2 regions of the Kosakonia pseudosacchari genome follow, and region 2 is predicted to be linked to the other one. Evidence: riboswitches for the same ligand, from Rfam matches in the RefSeq annotation. Region 2 holds a riboswitch; the other holds the start of a gene.
The links. A riboswitch is a leader RNA that binds a small molecule or an ion and turns the genes downstream of it on or off. The one in region 2 is predicted to bind thiamine pyrophosphate.
Positions count from the first base shown of each region.

Region 1 (9,353 bases), 2.4 Mb from region 2:
CCCCGCCATGTTCATGGTGATGCGGATAATCACCGACGGCAGGCACAGCGGCACAATATGCCGCCACAGGACACGCACCGGCGACGCCCCCTGCAAGCGCACGGCGGAGATAAAATCAGCCTGGCGCAATGAGAGGGTTTCCGCGCGCGCCAGCCGCGCAATCGGCGGCCAGGCGGTGAGCGTAATGGCGATCACCACATGTTCAAGCCCCGGCCCAAGCGCCGCGACAAACGCCAGTGCCAGCACCAGGCTCGGAAACGAGATAAAGATGTCGGTCACGCGCATTAGCACCATATCCACCTTGCCGCCAAAGTACCCGGCGGTAACGCCAAGCAGCAGCCCCAGAGGGCCAACGGTGACGGACACCAGCAGCACGATATAAAGCGTGATGCGCGAGCCGTAAACCAGGCGGCTAAAAATATCGCGGCCAAACTCATCGGTGCCAAACCAGTACGCGGCATTCGGCGCGCTCAGCGCGTTTTCCAGATCCTGAACCAGCGGGTTATAGGGCGCGATAAGCGGCGCGAAGATCGCCACCACCAGCAGCAGCAAAATGATGCTGCCGCCGATTGCCGTGAGCGGGTTACGCGCCATTTTGCCAAGAAAGCCTGCCGCACGCCCGACGCCGCGTTTGATACGCAGGCTGCGCTCGCGGCTTGTCGAAGAGAGCGGCGAATCAAAAGAGACCGTCATGATTTCGTCCTCGGATCAAAGAGTTGGTAAAGCATGTCGGAGAGCAGATTGAGCATCACGAAAATCACCCCGACCAGCAGTACGCAGCCCATGACCGCATTCATATCTCCCAGCAATAAACTGCCGGTGAGGTAGGAGCCAAAGCCCGGCCACGAAAAGACGGTTTCAATCAATACCGCCCCTTCCAGCAGCGAACCGTAAGCCAGCGCCACCACCGTCAGCAGTTGCACGAGGATATTGCGAAAGGCGTGATTCCAGATGACCTGGCGTTCCGTCAACCCTTTCACCCGCGCGGTGATGATGAACTCCTGCGACAGTTGCGCCAGCATAAAGCTGCGGGTCATGCGGCTGATATACGCCAGCGAGTGGAAACCGAGCAGCGAGGCGGGCAGCACCAGATGATTAAGCGCATTCCAGAACACCGCGCCATTGCCTGCCAGCAGCGCATCCACGGTGATAAGCCCGGTGCGATGCGCTACCACGCCATCCAGCCCCAGATCCAGCCGACCGGCACCGCCGACCCAGCCAAGCCAGGCGTAGAACAGCAGCAGCCCCATCATGCCGACCCAAAAAATCGGTGTCGAGTAACCGGCAAGGCTGATAATGCGTACCACGTAATCGGCAACGCTGTTACGACGCGCCGCCGCCAGTACCCCCAGCGGAACACCGAGCCCGGCGCCAACGATTATCGCCATCGTCGCCAGCTCAAGCGTCGCCGGGAAGACACGCACAATATCGTCCAGTACCGGTTTGCCGGTCAGCAACGCGTTGCCAAGATCGCCGTGCAGCAGGTTATTCAGGTAAATACCAAACTGGGTCAGCAGCGACTTATCAAACCCCAGTTGCTGATAAACCTGCTGGTAGGTGCTGTGATCCGCATCCGGGCCGACAATCGCCAGCACCGGATCGACAGGCATCACGCGGCCAATAAAGAAGGTCAGCAGCAGCAGGCCAAACAGCGTCACCACCACCTGAGTGAACCGTTTTGAAAGGCGTCGGGTGCGTGAACCAGGCGCAAGCAGTAACGAACTCATCCTTTCTCTCCTGTGGTGACGGGCGCTTTGTACACCTCGCGCAGGAACGTGGTGGCAGACGGATGCGACTGGAAGTTTTTCACTTCATTACGCACCACCACCGAATCCACCATTTGCGAGAGCGGGATCAGCGCCGGGATCAGTTGGTCATAGCGCCGCTGAATTTGCTGATAGTCCGCTTTCTGCTTTTCCGGATCGCGCTCCAGCAGCGCGTTGTCGATCATCTCGTTGAGCGGTTTATCGTAGAAACTGGTGCGCCAGCCCTGGAAGTTGGTCAGCCGGGCTTCGTCGCTGTTATCGGGGTTATAGACCAGCGCGCGCAGGCTCGAGTGCGGATGCGGTTCCACACCGCTGCCGCCGCGTCCCACCAGCATTTCGAATTTACGCTCGCGCATCGCGCCATAGATCTGGTTGCCGGTACCGGTGACGATTTTGGCGTTAATCCCGGCCTGCATCAGCGTTGACTGCACGGCGATGGCGATATTGAGAAACGGCTGGTCGGCGAGTACGCGCAGCGTGGTATCAAACCCGTCCGGGTAACCCGCTTCCGCGAGCAGTTTTTTCGCACGCGGAATGTCCAGCCGGTAGCCGGGATCCGGCAGCGTTGACGGCATTCCCGCTTTGATTGGTCGCTGGTGCAGCACGCCATAGCCCGGCATCAATGCTTTATTGATACCCTGGTAATCAATCAGATACCGCACCGCTTCACGCACTTTCGGGTTGGTGAAATGCGGCTCTTTCATGCTCATCGCCACGTAATAAACCGTGCCCTTTTGCACCGCTTCCACCGTTACGTTAGGGTCTTTACGCAGCGCGTTGATGTCCGAAACCGCCATGTTATTGGCAATATCCAGATCGCCTTTCGCCAGCATCAGGCGCAGGGTTTGCGGCTCCTGGAAATGGCGCAGCACCACGCGGCTCAGTTTGGGCTCCTCGCGCCAGTAATTCGGGTTGCGCTTCATGCGCAGCACATCTTTCGCCTGCCAGGTTTCCAGCATAAACGGCCCGGAACCCGCTTCGTTGGTGGTCAGCCAGCGGTTGCCCCAGTCGCCATTCACTTCATGGCTTTGCACAGTTTTGCTGTCCAGCACGCCGAGATTGCCAAGCGCGCCCAGCGAGTAGAGAACCAGTTGCGGATCGTTAGGCTTAGGCAGTCGGATTTGCACGGTGTTGTCGTCCGCCGCGCTCACCTGCTGATCGATATTCTTTTTGCTGAAACCGTAAGATTTCCACACCGACGCCTGCGCCAGGTTCAGGTGCAGCAGGCGGCGCATCGACCACACCACATCCTGCGCGGTCAGCGGGTTGCCGGAGTGAAACCTGACGTTGTTGCGCAGGTGGAAGGTGAGCGTTTTGCCGTCCGGGCTGATATCCCAGGACTCCGCCAGCGCCGGTTTAACGTTGGTGAGTTCATTCGCATCGAGCTCAACCAGTGAGTCGTAGAGATTGACCACAATACCGACCACTTCGTTGCCGGTCATTGCCGCTGGATCGAGCGTCAGCAGGTTATTCATGTTCATGCCGATGATGAGCTGATCGGGCGGCGTTTTCGCCAATGCCGCGCCGCTCCCCATCATCAGCGAGAGCGCGAGTAAACACGCGCCCGCGAGGGAGGTTTTTTTCATCTGTGCATACCGTTTGTAGAGTACGTTTTACCGGTAATCGACCGGTGCGGCCCGAAAGTCATCGCCTCCGGGCATTTATTGTTATCTGTCAGTCGTGGCTGACAGTGTTGGCTTCGATATACGCAAAATTGATGTCTTCGCCGAGCCCCGGCCGCTGCGGCAGATGAACAAAACCCTCTTCATCCATCGGGTCGACAATACTGTTTAAGTACGCTGCCGGTTGGTCATAATCGAGGAACGGGTGCAGCAAACCGCGCTCATACCAGCGGCAGTTGCGGATGGCGCCAATCACCGCCAGGCTCGCCGCGCCGTTGCCGTGCACTTCACAATCCATGCCGAACGACTCCGCCAGGTTCGCCACTTTCAGCGTCGGCGAAATGCCGCCCACGCCGTTGGCACCGGCACGCAGAATGTCGCAGGCGCCCGCTTTTACCCAGTCAGCACGGCTGTGGTGTTTCCCGCCCAGACTTTCCGGCCCGATAATCGGAATTGACAGATTTTCCGCCAGCCATGCGTAAGAGGACATGCTCTCTTCTTCCATCGGCTCTTCGAACCAGGCGAAGTTGAGTTTTTCCAGCTCTTTACCGATATAGAGCGCTTCGGTGCGGCTGTACCAGTGGTAGCCGTCAATCATCAGGTCGATATCCGGGCCGACCGCTTCACGCACTGCGGCGCAGGCTTTGACGTCCATTTTCGGGTTCGGCGCGAATTTCACCGGCGGCATCCAGGTGTGTAACTTGATGGCTTTGTAGCCGCGCGCCACCAGTTTTTCGGCGAAGGCGGCGTACTCTTCCGGTGTTGAAAGCCCGCCTTCCAGCTCGTCACCGCACATGGTGCTGCCATAAGCGGGCACTTTGTCGCGGTAGCCGCCAAGCAGCTTGTACACCGGCATATTGAGCTTGCGGCCAATCAAATCCCACAGCGCTTGTTCAACAAACGACAGTGCGCGCTCGGTTAACTGATGTGCGCTACCGCGCTGCCAGTGCACCAGATCCTGCCAGATGCGCTCGCGGTTAAACGGATCCTGCCCGACCATCACTTTGCGGAAAAAAGCGTTGAGCACAAACGGACGCACCACTTCCGGCGGCGCGAAGGCGTAGCCTTTGCTGCCATCGTCTGCGGTAATGGTCAGCATCGCCATTCTGGCCTGCGTTTCCGGCCCCGGATGCGAGTGTCCGGCGCTGTCGGAAACGCGGCGCGTGGGATGCTGAAAGACGGTGACATTGACAGATTCAATTTTCATTACAGATCCTTGGTATTTTTGAAAAGCCGTTTCATAAGAAAATATATGCACAAAAATACGCCGCATCCTCGGACAATTTCCGCTAAGCGGCCGCCATTTTTTGGGCATGCGCACGACGGTGCGTGACATTTTTCACAAAAGGTTACGGAAATGTGATGAAGATCGGGAAGGGAACTGAGCAGAAATGAAATGCCGTTTTTAGTTTACCCTCCCCCAGCGGGGAGGGTAAATGGGGCATCAGGCGATGGTCACTTTCTCGTCAAGATAGACATCCTGCACGGCGTTAATCAGTTTCACGCCGTCGGCCATGGTTTTCTTAAACGCTTTACGGCCAAGGATCAGCCCCATGCCGCCCGCGCGTTTGTTGATAACCGCCGTACGAACGGCGTCGCCCAGATCGGTATCGCCGCCCGCCGCGCCGCCGGAGTTAATCAGCCCGGCGCGGCCCATGTAGCAGTTCGCCAGCTGGTAACGCACCAGGTCAATCGGGTTGTCGCTGGTCAGCTTGCTGTAAACGCGCTCGTCGGTGTAACCGAAGTTCACCGCGTTGTAGCCGCCGTTATTTTCCGCCATTTTCTGCTTCACAATATCCGCGCCAATGGTGGCGGCAATGTGGTTCGCCTGGCCGGTTAAATCGGCGGAAACGTGGTAATCGACGCCATCTTTCTTGAACGCAGAGTTACGCAGGTACGCCCACAGTACGGTGACCATGCCGAGTTCATGCGCGCGTTCAAAGGCGGCGGAGATCTCCTCAATCTGGCGGCGAGACTCCTGCGAGCCGAAGTAAATCGTCGCCCCGACGGCGACCGCGCCCATATTGAACGCCTGCTCGACGCTGGCGTACAGCGTCTGGTCATATTCGGTGGGGTAGCTGAGCGTTTCGTTGTGGTTCAGTTTGACGAGGAAGGGAATGCGGTGCGCGTAACGGCGCGAAACCGACGCCAGCACGCCGTAAGTGGATGCCACACAGTTACAACCGGCTTCAATCGCCAGCTCGACAATGTTCTTTGGATCGAAGTAGAGCGGGTTGGCGGCAAACGACGCGCCCGCCGAGTGCTCGATCCCCTGGTCGACCGGCAAAATAGACAGATAGCCCGTGCCCGCCAGCCGCCCGTGGTTATACAGCGTCTGCATATTTCGCAGAACCGCCGGCGGGCGGTTGTTGTCGACCATTACGCGATCCACATAATCGTGTCCTGGCAGGTAGAGCTGGTCAGCGGGGATGGTCATACAACGGTGTTGCAGAAGGCTGTCGGCGTCTTTGCCAAGTAACTGCACAATATCAGTCATAGCTATGCTCCCGTAAGCTTCGCGCAAAGCGAATTGGATTATCCTTACCTGCCTGACGGCAGGCAGAGATAAGCCTGGTTCCCTCGCGCGAGATTTTCCACCATTGCAACTTTTTTCAGCATAATCTGCTGGCACGTTTCGTATACCGGTTTACCACCACTGGTGAAAGTGATGCACCGGGCCAATGCCATGCCCAACTTCCAGCGTATCCGCCTGCACCAGCGCCGCCGTTAACCACTGTTTTGCTTCCACCACGGTGGATGCCCAGTCGTTATGGCGCGGGCGCAGCGCCGCCAGCGCGGCGGAGAGCGTGCAGCCGGTGCCGTGCGTGTTTTTCGTTTTCACACGCGGGGCGGTAAAGCGCAGCGCCCCATCGCGCGTGAACAGCCAGTCCGGGCTTTCGGCGTCCTCCAGATGGCCGCCTTTCATCAACACCGCTTCACAGCCGAGCGCCAGCAGCGCTTCGCCCTGGGCATGCATCTCTTGTTCGCTGCGGGCATGCGGCGCATCGAGCAGCGCGGCGGCTTCCGGCAAATTAGGCGTAATAAGTGAAACCTGTGGCAGTAAATGCTGACGCAGCGCCGCCACAGCCGAAGGCGATAACAGCGGGTCGCCACTCTTGGCGAGCATCACCGTATCGAGTACCACATTGCGCACCTGGTAGCGCCGCAGCCGCTCCGCGACCGCTTCCACAATGTCCGTTTCTGCCAGCATACCGATTTTGGTGGTGTCGATGCGCACGTCGCTGAGCACGGAATCAAGCTGCGCGGCGACAAAATCGGGTTCAATGCGGTACACCGACTGCACGCCACGGGTGTTTTGCGCCACCAGTGCGGTGATCACCGAACAGCCGTATGCGCCCAGCGCCGAGAAGGTTTTAAGATCCGCCTGAATACCCGCCCCACCGCTGGGGTCGGTGCCGGCAACGGTTAACGCGTTGATGCGCTTCATGCGTTGCCTCCCAGCGCGTACAGCGCATCCAGAAAGGCGGGAACAAAACTGCCCGGCCCCGCGCTTTTCGCGCGGGCCAGGCTGCCGGCTTGTGCCATAAACGCGCAGGCCGCGGCGACATTTTCCAGCTTATCGCCCGCCAACGCGCAGCTGGCAGCCACCACCGCCGAGAGCGCGCAGCCGGTGCCGACCACACGTGTCATCAACACATCACCGCCGGTGACCATCAGCACGCGCGGGCCATCGGTGATGTAATCCACTTCGCCGCTTACCGCGACAATCGCCCCGCTTTGCCGCGCCAGCGCCTGCGCCGCAGGCAGTGCTGCGCTGGCGGTATCGGTGGTATCCACGCCGCGTCCGCCTGCGCTCATGCCGGCAAGCGCGAGGATTTCCGAAGCGTTACCCCGGATCGCCGCCGGACGCAGCGCCAGCAGTTGCTGGCAGAATTCCGTACGTAACGTGAGCGCGCCAACGGCGACGGGATCGAGTGTCCAGGGTTTATGCGCGGCATTCGCGCTTTCCACCGCCAGACGCATAGCTGTGGCGCGATCGCGCGTCAAAGTGCCCACATTGATGAGCAGCGCATCGGCGATAGCGCTGAACTGTGGCGCCTCTTCGCTATCAACCACCATCGCGGGTGAGGCGCCAAGCGCCAGCAGCACGTTAGCGGTAAAGGTTTGTACGACATCATTGGTCATACAGTGCACAAGGGGAGAACGACGGCGGAATTGCTGTAACGCATGTGCGAGTTGCACACGATCAAGCAGGTCAGGTTGCATGGTTTCGCTCCTGCCCGGCGTGAAGAAGGGATGCCGGGCAGGCATCTGACTTCCCTACGCTGGCATTATCCAGATCAGGTGGTACGGGTATTTCTCAGCCTTCACAAAGAAGGGCACCCCGAGTCATTTAAAAAAAATTCAACTACTTGCGATTAATGCTCTCATTAATCCCTGTTCAGGAGCATGCCAGCGGGAAGAGAAAGACACAACCCTTTTAAAAATGGCATCTGCCCCTCATCACAACCCACACGGGCGCGACCATATTACGACGGTTTCACCGGCTAATCGGCTTTTCAACAAGCAGGTGCAAGCCATGAAAATTTAATGATTTCATAACGGTCATGAACACAACATCGATACCTTCAGGCAGTCTGACTCGTTGATTTTTATGGTTACTAAAATCACAGGTATCTTTCTCTACGCCGTAAAGAACGTTTTTTTAATGCTTGCTTATCAATCAGTTGCCGCCCCATAACGACCATAACATTCAAAGAGAAAAGGAGAAGGGAGATGGCATCACCGCCAGGCATCGGCCCTATAAGTAGACGGCAGATCCTACAAAACAATATGAGAGAAGCACGCAGTCACGCCTACGGACGTAACGCCGCACTGCCGCAAACTTATTTATGGTTTTATCAGAAGGTGCGCATTAATGCGGCCCATTGGCTGTTAACTGTGTTGCTGGTCATCTTCGCCTGGCTGAGTTATCAGCCAGATCCGCGAGCAGGCGACACGCTTCAGAGCGTGCGCCTGCTCGCCCCGGGCACATGGCTTTACACCACGCAGAACAGCGAAGGCGGAGCCACCGCCCCGACCGTACACCGGTATTACCTACGCAACGCCGATGGAGCTAGCGTGCAGCAGCTTTACGGCGACTTTTCATTTCTGACTGGCAGCGGCTCCCTATCGGCGATCGCCGTTGACGGTGCCACGGTTCGGATCGATTACAGCGGCAGGGTATACAGCATTGAAAAGTACGCAGGCCGCTACTTTTTAACGTACAGCCTACGGGAAATTTAAGCGCGCCAGATCTGGCTCCGAACCTAAAAAGGTGGGGCTTTTTTTCATTTTTGAAAATTATTCGGGTATACAACGGCGGAAAATCCCGTCGTTACTGACGTGGGTATCTTACAGATCGGGTAATACTGGTATTTCTCAGTCTTAACAAGGAAGGGCACACCGAATCAGTTGAATCTGATTCAACGTTTCCGTCGTCTCAGGAGTCCATCTCTATTCTGCTTACCTGCTCTGCCCCAGCCAGGCAGACGGGGCTCTCGCAGTATGTAGCGAACCGTGGTTGATAAAAGAAATATGGGCAGGAAAAGAATACGGTTATGGGGTCAGTGTCAATACAATATCCGAAACGGATTTTTATAGATCTATCCTGATGTTCCCGGTTATCAATTATGTGAATTAAAGATGAATCAGTTAAATTTTTTAATTAATTACTCTGCTAATAAAATGGATGCTGTATAACCCCAATCTGGTTGATCCTGTTTTCATTTACTACTGTAAAAAGCCCGCAACTCTCGAGTGAACCCCGTCTTCTGGGTAATTCACTCGGCGGGCTTATACTTTATTTATACACTGGTATTGCTTTTTTAGTTAATTTGCGTTTTTTTGAATATTTTCTTTTTATTATATTCAACAATGCTTCTTTTCGTTAAATGATAAGAAGTCGATAAAATAAACCCTATCATTAACGCTAATACAATGAATATACCTTTTTTATATTTAT
Region 1 covers NZ_CP063425.1:3,140,737-3,150,089, forward strand. Annotated here, with positions in the region: gene IP581_RS14830 (ABC transporter permease) at 1-693, opposite strand, end outside; gene IP581_RS14835 (ABC transporter permease) at 690-1,727, opposite strand; gene IP581_RS14840 (ABC transporter substrate-binding protein) at 1,724-3,352, opposite strand; gene IP581_RS14845 (mandelate racemase family protein) at 3,441-4,595, opposite strand; gene fbaB (class I fructose-bisphosphate aldolase) at 4,833-5,885, opposite strand; gene thiD (bifunctional hydroxymethylpyrimidine kinase/phosphomethylpyrimidine kinase) at 6,036-6,836, opposite strand; gene thiM (hydroxyethylthiazole kinase) at 6,833-7,615, opposite strand; TPP riboswitch at 7,650-7,746, opposite strand; gene IP581_RS14865 (hypothetical protein) at 8,126-8,635, shown strand; gene IP581_RS14870 (hypothetical protein) at 9,217-9,353, opposite strand, start outside.
Region 1: another riboswitch for thiamine pyrophosphate. It lies ahead of thiM (hydroxyethylthiazole kinase); the one in region 2 lies ahead of thiB (thiamine ABC transporter substrate binding subunit).

Region 2 (9,353 bases):
ACTTCCGTTATCCCTTTTTGCCCTGTTCAACGGCGTTAAAAAGGCGTAATCGCTTTTATCTGGCGGGATTGGACAATTGGCATGTTTACGCCCTTCGCCTGCGGGTGGCTGAGGAATGACGGGATTCTCAATATGGACAATTGGTTTCTTTACCAGGCACGGGAGTATTGCGTTTATGGCTGAATCACAGAACGATCCACTGCTGCCAGGGTACTCGTTTAATGCGCACCTGGTGGCGGGGCTAACCCCCATTGAAGCTGACGGTTATCTCGATTTTTTTATCGACAGGCCGCTAGGCATGAAGGGCTATATCCTGAATCTCACCGTGCGCGGCGAGGGTGTGGTGATGAACCACGGCAAGCAGTTTGTTTGCCGGCCTGGCGATATCCTGCTTTTCCCGCCGGGAGAAATTCACCATTATGGCCGCCACCCTGACGCCACCGAGTGGTATCACCAGTGGGTTTACTTCCGTCCGCGCGCTTACTGGCACGAGTGGTTGAACTGGCCGACACTGTTCGCGCAAACCGGTTTTTACCGCCCGGATGACGCGCATATGGAGCGTTTTCGTGAGCTTTTCGCGCAAATTATCGATGCCGGGCAAAGCGTTGGGCGCTATGCGGAGCATCTGGCGATAAATCTGCTGGAACAGCTGCTCCTGCGGCGTATGGAAGCGATTAACGAATCGCTGCACCCGCCGCTGGATAACCGCGTACGCGACGCCTGCCAGTACATTAGCGATCACCTGGCGGATAACCATTTTGATATCGCAAGCGTTGCTCAGCACGTCTGCTTATCGCCTTCGCGTTTATCCCACCTGTTTCGTCAGCAACTGGGCGTGAGTGTGTTGAGCTGGCGCGAGGATCAGCGGATCAGCCAGGCAAAATTACTGCTTAGCACCACGCGGATGCCGATTGCCAGCGTTGGGCGCAATGTTGGCTTTGACGATCAGCTCTATTTCTCGCGGGTTTTTAAAAAATGCACCGGTGCCAGCCCCAGTGAATTCCGCGCGGGATGTGAATAAAAAGTAAAGAATGGCAATGAAAGGTTCTGCAATGTGACATAACCGGTAAAATTTTCAGATAATTGAAAGCTTGACGCTTACGGATGACCTCCGGAGAATCCAGCGTTCATTCTGAACAGGACACCTTATGGAAGCGTTGCTGGAACACTTTATTACCCAATCTGCTATCTATTCGCTGGTGGCGATTATGCTGGTGGCGTTTTTTGAGTCGCTGGCGTTAGTCGGGTTGATTTTACCCGGCACGGTAATGATGGCGGCACTCGGGGCGCTTATCGGCAGCGGTGAGGTGAACTTCTGGCATGCGTGGCTGGCGGGGATTGTTGGCTGCCTGCTCGGCGACTGGATCTCCTTCTGGCTGGGCTGGCGCTTTAAAGGGCCGCTGCACCGCTGGTCGTTTATGAAAAAGAACAAAGCGCTGCTCGATAAAACCGAACACGCGTTGCATCAGCACAGCGTTTTTACCATTCTGGTTGGGCGTTTTGTCGGGCCGACGCGCCCGCTGATCCCCATGGTTGCCGGGATGTTGGATCTACCCATTCGCAAGTTTTTGCCGCCGAATATTGTTGGCTGCCTGCTGTGGCCGCCGTTCTACTTCCTGCCCGGTATTCTGGCCGGTGCGGCAATTGATATCCCCGCCGATATGCAAAGCGGCAACTTCAAATGGCTGTTATTGCTGACCGCGCTGCTGCTATGGCTGGCCTGCTGGTTGTGCTGGCGGTTATGGCGCGCGGGGAAATCCGGCGTTGACCGTTTGACAAACTACCTGCCACGTCGCCGCCTGTTGTGGCTGGCACCGGGCATGCTGGTCGTTGCTGTTGCGGCGGCGATCGCGCTGGCACAGCACCCGCTGATGCCGATTTATCTCAACATCTTAGGCGACGTTATCCGCGGTCACTGACCGCGAATACCCAGCAAGCCCGATGCGGACGATTTGCCGCTGAGCAACGCGTCCGTGTTGCCATCCCATGCAATGCGCCCGTCGGCAATAACCAACGAACGTGCGGCAATCCGCGCCGCATCCTCCACGCTGTGCGACACCATTAGCAGTGTTAACTGTTGGCGACGGCATACCGTCTGCACCAGCGCGAGCATCTCCTGGCGCAGCGCCGGGTCGAGCGCGGAAAACGGTTCATCAAGCAATAACACAGGTTGTTCGCGTACCAGGCAGCGCGCCAGCGCCACACGCTGACGCTGACCACCGGAAAGCTGCTCCGGCAGACGCGCCAGCAGTGATTCCAGCCCCATGGTTTCGGCGATCTGCTCAAGTTTATGCTGTTGGTCGCTATTCAGCTTCAGGCCTGGGTGTAACCCCAGCCCGATGTTTTGCCGCACAGTCAGGTGGGTAAAGAGGTTATTTTCCTGAAACAGCATCGATACCGGTCGCTGCGAGGGCGTGGTATGCGTGTGATCCTCGCCCGCGATAGTTATTGTGCCGCTGGCGGGCGTAAGAAACCCGGCGACCAGGTTAAGCAGCGTGCTTTTTCCCGCGCCACTTGGTCCTAGAACGGCAATCTGCTCGCCCCGGGTAACAGAGAGGGAAAAGCGCATTGGCAGATGGTGATAAAGCCAGGTGACATCAATCAGTCTTAACATGGCGGCCCGGAAGTTTTTCAATCACGGTGAATAAGAAAAAGCACAGCAGCAGCAAGATGAGCGCGGTTACCGCGCCGTCCTGGCTGCGGTACGACCCAATCTGCTGATAGAGATAAAACGGCAGAGTGCGAAAGTCGTCATTACCAAACAGCGCCACCACGCCAAAATCGCCAATCGACAGTACGCAGGCAAACGCCAGCGCCTGGGCCAGCGGGCGCTTCAGCGCGCGTAGTTCGACCACGCGCAGGCGCTGAAATCCCTGCATTCCCAGCGACTGGCACAACATGCTGTAGCGGGATGTCAGATCGCGCATCGGGTTTTCCAGTACTTTCAGCGCATAAGGAATGGCCATCAGCGCGTTAGTAAAAATGACGATGCCATCGGCGGAAGCGGGCAGGCCAACGCTGTTATTGAGCAGCAGAAAGAAGCCCGTCGCCAGCACGATCCCTGGCATCGCGAGGATCAGCATGCCGCTGATTTCCAGCGCTTGCCCGGCCATGATTTGCTGGCGCGCGCGTAACTCCCGGCTGCTCCACAACAGCATCATGGTCAGCACGACGCACAATAGCCCTGCGCCCAGAGCGATGCGCAGTGATGTCCATACCGCTTGCCACAACACAGGCTCGGCCAGCACTTTCACCAGGCTCAGATTGAGGCCATCGACAATCACAGCCAGCAGCGGTGGCAGCAGTAATAACAAAGCCAGCACAATCTGCGTGCTATCCGCGATCTTGCTGAACAGCCGATCCTCCGGGTTGCGCCAGCCAGTAATCTGGTGGCTGCCCACGGCGATCGCTTTGCTCATGCGCTGGCTCAGCAGCACCAGCCCGAGGCAGCAGATCATCTGGATCAGCGCCAGCATCGCCGCACGGGCGGGATCAAAATCGAAGCTCAGCGCCTGGTAAATTGCCAGTTCAATGGTGGTGGCCTGCGGCCCGCCGCCCAACGACAGCACGGTGGCGAAACTGGCGAAGCAGAGCATAAAAATCAGCGCGGCGACCGGCGGGATCTGGCGACGTAACCACGGCCATTCGACAAAACGGAAGAATGCCCAGCCGCGCATACCAAGCTGTGCGGCCAGTTGCCGTTGCTCGCCGGGGATCTGCTCCAGCGTTTGTAGCAGCAGGCGCGAGGCCATCGGCAAATTAAAAAAGACGTGCGCCAGCAAAATGCCCTGCAAACCATAGGGCGAGAACGTCCACTCCACGCCAAGCTTGTGCCAGAGCGTTGCCAGCCAGCCCTGACGGCCATACACACTAAGAATGCCGAACACGGCGACCAGCACCGGCAGGATCAGGGTCATGGCGCACAGGCGCAGCAAGGCGAGACGACCAGGGAAACGCCGCCGGTAGAGCGCGCGGGCAAGAAATATCGCCGGTACGACAGAGAGCAGCGCGGAGAGAAACGCCTGCCAGAAGGAGAAACGCACCACATGCCACAGGTAGCTGTCTTGTAAAAAATCAGCCAGCCCGCTAAACGGGGCGTTTTGCCACAGCGCAAGAAACGCGGCCAGCGCCACCGCCACCATCAACGTGGCGGCGGTGAGGCCGGGTAGCAGCCAGCCCGCAATCAGCGGCTGACGGCGCGTTGCCATGCATTAATCCATGTTGCGCGCTGAGTCGCGACCTCATGCGAAGAGTATTCCAGCGAGGTTTGCGGTTTCACCAGTTGGTCGAAGCCCGCAGGCAGCGTCACATTGGTGACCGGGTACATCCAGTTACCGCTCGGGATAGTGTTCTGGAACGCGGGGGAGACCATAAATTTCAGGAATTTTTCCGCCAGTTCCGGCTGTTTACTGGCAGCGGTACGTGCCGCGACTTCGACCTGCAAATAGTGGCCTTCGCTGAAATTCGCCGCCGCGTAGTTGTCTTTCTTCTCTTCAATAATGTGGTAAGCCGGAGAGGTGGTGTAACTCAGCACCAGGTCGCTTTCCCCTTTCAGGAACAGACCATAGGCTTCGCTCCAGCCTTTGGTGACGGTGACCGTTTTGGCCGCCAGTTTCTGCCACGCTTGCGGGGCTTTGTCGGCATAGACTTTCTGCATCCACAGCAGCAGGCCGAGACCCGGCGTGCTGGTTCGCGGATCTTCGTAGATAACGCGCCATTTCTGATCGCTTTCGACCAGCTCTTTCAGGCTTTTCGGCGGGTTTTTCAGTTTGTTTTTATCGTAGACAAAGGCGAACCAGCCATAATCGAACGGTACAAACGTGTCGTTCTTCCAGCCGCCCGGCACGTTAACCGCATCGGTGGCGACGCCACTTTTGGCGAACAGTTTGGTTTGTGTCGCGGCTTCCAGCAGGTTGTTATCCAGCCCAAGCACCACGTCGGCTTTGCTGTTTTTACCTTCCATGCGCAGGCGGTTAAGCAGCGAAACACCATCTTCCAGCGCCACAAATTTCAGCTCGCAGTTGCAGTCGCTTTCAAAGGCTTTTTTTACCGCAGGCCCTGGGCCCCAGTCGGCAGAGAAGGAGTCGTAGGTGTAAACAGTCAGTACGGGTTTAGCAAAAACAGGCGCTGCGATCAGCAGCAGAAACGGCAGTGATTTTTTTAACACTTTGCACCTCAAAATGGGTGGCAAAGGATTTTGAGAGGTAGCCTCAAATCCCTTCGCCGGCGTTATCCGGATCAGGTTCGACGGGTATTTTCTCAGCACACGCGCATGGCGCAGCACCCCGTTGAGAACGCCGCTATTGTAATGATTTGGTAAAAAATGGGAAAGCCTTATGGATCCGGTGGCGCAAACCAGGCGGATTTAAAGTCGAACCAGCCCAGCGTGTTCATGCGCAGCCCGCGCATGGTGCGCTGTCCCTGGAGCCTCAGCCAGTGGTGGATCAACGGTACGATGGCTTTACTGGCGAGTAACTGCTGCGACCAGACGGCAAGATTCATCTCCCCGTTGCGCCATTTTGCCGCATCCGCCTGCCAGTCGAGCGGAATACAGTGCTGCAGCAGCGGCACTTCGTAGAGGTTGGCGAACACCGAGAAATCCAGCGGTAGTGTGAAATTGGCGCTGTTAAGCCAGATATCGCTCTCGGTTTCGCCCCGGTGCCATTCGTCGTAATCCACTTCCTGCACGATAAGCTTCACGCCGTGTTCGGCCAGCAGTGTGCTCATGGTGCGGGAAAGCGCTTCGTGCTCATTGTGTTCGCGGTAGAAGGTGAGGGTGAGCGTTTCCAGACCGGCCGGTTTTTCACCGCTGCCGGGGCGCGCGTGGTGCCAGCGCGGCAGCAGGCCGTAAGCCGGGAACCAGTAACGCTGATACTGCTCATTGGCGTGCCACAACAAATTGGTAGGGGAGAGCACGTGGCTGACCCACTCCCTGATCGCCGGGTTCGCGCCACGGCTGGAACGCGCATCAAACAGCAGGTAATAACAGCCCTCTTCGAGGCGGCTTTCCACCGCTTTTTCGCCGTCGGTTGGCCCTTCAAGCGTCAGGCCGCTGGTCGGCTCGTCGCTGAGATCCGGCAACACCCAGACGTTGACTTCATCGATCAGGGCGCGAAAACCGAAGTAGTCATCAAAAGCATGGATTTTTAGCTGGTTATTGGTATTGCGCGTCACCGCGTAAGGGCCGGTGCCAATCGGCTGGCTGGCGAAGTTGCTCATCGTGTTCCACTCGCGCGGCAAAATCATGGCGGGCACATGTCCCAGCAACCACGGTAGCCAGTTATCCGGCTGGCTGAGGTGAATATCCAGCGTCCAGGGCGTTGGTGAGAGCACTTCGCGGATGTGCGAATAGAGCGGCAGGGCGGTGGCGCGCTCCAGAGAAGCAATCACATCGCTCATTTCCAGCTCACGGCCATGGTGAAAATGAATGCCGGGGCGCAAATAAAACCGCCAGTGCAAAGGGGAAATCAACTTCCAGTGGTGGGCGATATCCGCTTCCAGTTCCCCGTTTTCCTCATTTATTCGCGTCAGCGCGCTGAAGATTTGCCGTGCTATATGGGTTTCGGAACGGCGCAATGCGCTACCTGGCAGCAGGTTGCGTAGCGGCCGGTAGTAAAGCACCCGCAGGATATGTCGCCCCTGGCGAAAGCTGCGGCCGAGATGCGAAACCAGCATCTGACGCACGGCCTTTTTATCACCGACCAGTTGCACCAATTGATCGATACGATCCTGCTCCAGCAGGTCTTCGGCGCGCTGTTGCTGGAGCGCAAGGCCGGTATACAGGAAGGTGAGCCGCGAACGTTTGCCGCGGCCCGCTTCCGCATCCCATGTCAGCCAGCCGCGTTCCTGCATGGTGTTAAGCAAGGTACGCATGTGGCGGCGCGAACAGCTAAGCAGCTCCGCCAGCTCGTTGAGCGTGGTCTCTTGTGACTTCCCATCGCAGCATTGCCACAGACGGATGAACTGTTGTTGCAGGCGGCCGGACGACATAAAAGGGGAACTCCTGATAAAAACTCAGCAATTTATTAATCCCTATATTAAGCCAATACTTCTCTGCGATGAAAGCGAGGAGGTCATATGCAGAGATCATCCCTACGACGGTTTTATCTGGACTATTTTCGCGCCACGCAGGATGCGGGCTGGCTCGCCCGCCTGAGCGCACGGCAGCGCCTGAAAATGCTGGAAGAGCTGATGCAGTGGGAAGTGACAACGCCGATCTCGAAAGACTGAACCGCCGAAATCATGTGTGACTGAGTATTAAGTGCGAATGCACCCGCCAGCAAAACGTTTTTTGCTGGCTTTTTTCGTTTATGCTGGCAGCCGCCTTTTGGGCTTTCACTTTTTCCCGTTTTAACAAGGAAATCTTCATGCTCTGGTTAATGACGATGGGACGCCGCCTTAACGGTGTTTACGTCGCTTTTATGATCGTCGCCTTTATGATGGGAGTTGCCGGAGCGCTACAGGCACCGACGCTCAGCTTGTTTCTGAGCCGGGAAGTGGGCGCTGAGCCGTTCTGGGTTGGGCTGTTTTATACCGTCAACGCCATTGCCGGGATCGTTGTCAGCCTTGGGCTGGCAAAACGATCCGACAACCAGGGCGACAGGCGCAAGTTGATCCTCTTTTGTTGCCTGATGGCGGTGGGCAATGCGCTGTTATTCGCCTTTAATCGCCACTATCTGACGCTTATCACCTGCGGTGTACTGCTGGCGTCGCTGGCAAATACCGCCATGCCGCAGCTTTTCGCGCTGGCGCGCGAGTATGCCGACAGTTCCGCACGTGAAGTGGTGATGTTCAGTTCTGTTATGCGCGCGCAGCTCTCGCTGGCGTGGGTCATTGGTCCGCCGCTGGCGTTTATGCTGGCGCTTAATTATGGCTTTACCGCCATGTTTTCCATCGCCGCCGGGATTTTCGTTATCAGCCTGATGCTGGTGGCGTTCTGGCTGCCTTCGGTGGCGCGTGTTGAACAGCCCGCCGACGTGGCGGTGACGCAGGTCAGCGGCTGGAGCGATAAAAATGTGCGCATGCTGTTTATTGCCTCTACGCTGATGTGGACCTGCAACACCATGTACATCATCGATATGCCGCTGTGGATTAGCCTGGAGCTGGGGCTGCCCGACAAACTGGCCGGGATTTTGATGGGCACGGCGGCGGGGCTTGAGATCCCGGCGATGATCCTGGCGGGTTATTTTGTCAAACGCATAGGCAAACGGCGCATGATGGTTACCGCCGTTACGGCGGGCGTGCTGTTCTATATCGGCCTGATTTTTTTCCACAGCCAGACGGCGTTACTCTCCCTGCAACTGTTTAATGCGGTATTTATCGGCATTATCGCCGGGATTGGCATGTTGTGGTTTCAGGATCTGATGCCGGGGCGGGCAGGTTCGGCGACCACGCTGTTTACCAACAGTATTTCGACCGGCGTGATCCTGGCCGGGGTGATTCAGGGGGCGCTGGCGCAAAGCTATGGCCACGGCGCGGTGTATATCGGCATTGCGATAATTTCAGTGGTAACGCTGTGGCTGACCAGTCGCGTTAAAGATGTGTAAGCGTAAAAAGGCCCGGAAACCGGGCCTTTGGTGGGTTAGCGCATAAAAGCGGGCTGTTTGTTTTCATAAGCGGCGATGGCATCGTCGTGCTGTAACGTCAGACCGATGCTGTCCAGACCGTTCAGCATGCAGTGGCGGCGGAAAGCGTCGATTGAGAAGTTGTACGACTTCCCGCCCGCTTTCACTACCTGGGCTTCCAGGTCCACTTCAAAGGTAATGCCCGGATTGTTCTGCACCAGCGTAAAGAGTTCATCGACCTCTTTATCGCTGAGCGTCACCGGCAGCAGCTGGTTGTTAAAGCTGTTACCGTAGAAGATGTCGGCGAAACTTGGCGCAATCACCACTTTGAAACCGTAATCGGTCAACGCCCACGGCGCGTGTTCACGTGATGAACCGCAGCCAAAGTTTTCCCGCGCCAGCAAAATCGATGCGCCTTTGTATTGCGGGAAATTCAGTACGAACTCCGGGTTCGGCTGTTGGCCTTTGTCATCCAGAAAACGCCAGTCGTTAAACAGATGAGCGCCAAAACCGGTGCGCGTCACCTTCTGCAAAAACTGCTTCGGGATAATGGCGTCGGTATCCACATTCGCGGCATCCAGCGGAACGACCAGGCCGGTATGTTGGGTAAATTTCTCTGCCATGGTTGCTCTCCTTACAAGCTGCGAATATCAGCGAAATGGCCGGTTACAGCGGCGGCGGCGGCCATCGCCGGGCTGACCAGATGCGTGCGTCCGCCGCGGCCCTGGCGGCCTTCAAAGTTACGATTACTGGTCGACGCGCAACGTTCACCCGGATTCAGGCGATCGT
Region 2 covers NZ_CP063425.1:779,805-789,157, forward strand. Annotated here, with positions in the region: gene araC (arabinose operon transcriptional regulator AraC) at 176-1,021, shown strand; gene IP581_RS03615 (DedA family protein) at 1,149-1,919, shown strand; gene thiQ (thiamine ABC transporter ATP-binding protein ThiQ) at 1,913-2,614, opposite strand; gene thiP (thiamine/thiamine pyrophosphate ABC transporter permease ThiP) at 2,598-4,208, opposite strand; gene thiB (thiamine ABC transporter substrate binding subunit) at 4,184-5,167, opposite strand; TPP riboswitch at 5,198-5,298, opposite strand; gene sgrR (HTH-type transcriptional regulator SgrR) at 5,335-6,990, opposite strand; gene sgrT (glucose uptake inhibitor SgrT) at 7,078-7,230, shown strand; gene IP581_RS03645 (sugar efflux transporter) at 7,368-8,546, shown strand; gene leuD (3-isopropylmalate dehydratase small subunit) at 8,582-9,187, opposite strand; gene leuC (3-isopropylmalate dehydratase large subunit) at 9,199-9,353, opposite strand, start outside.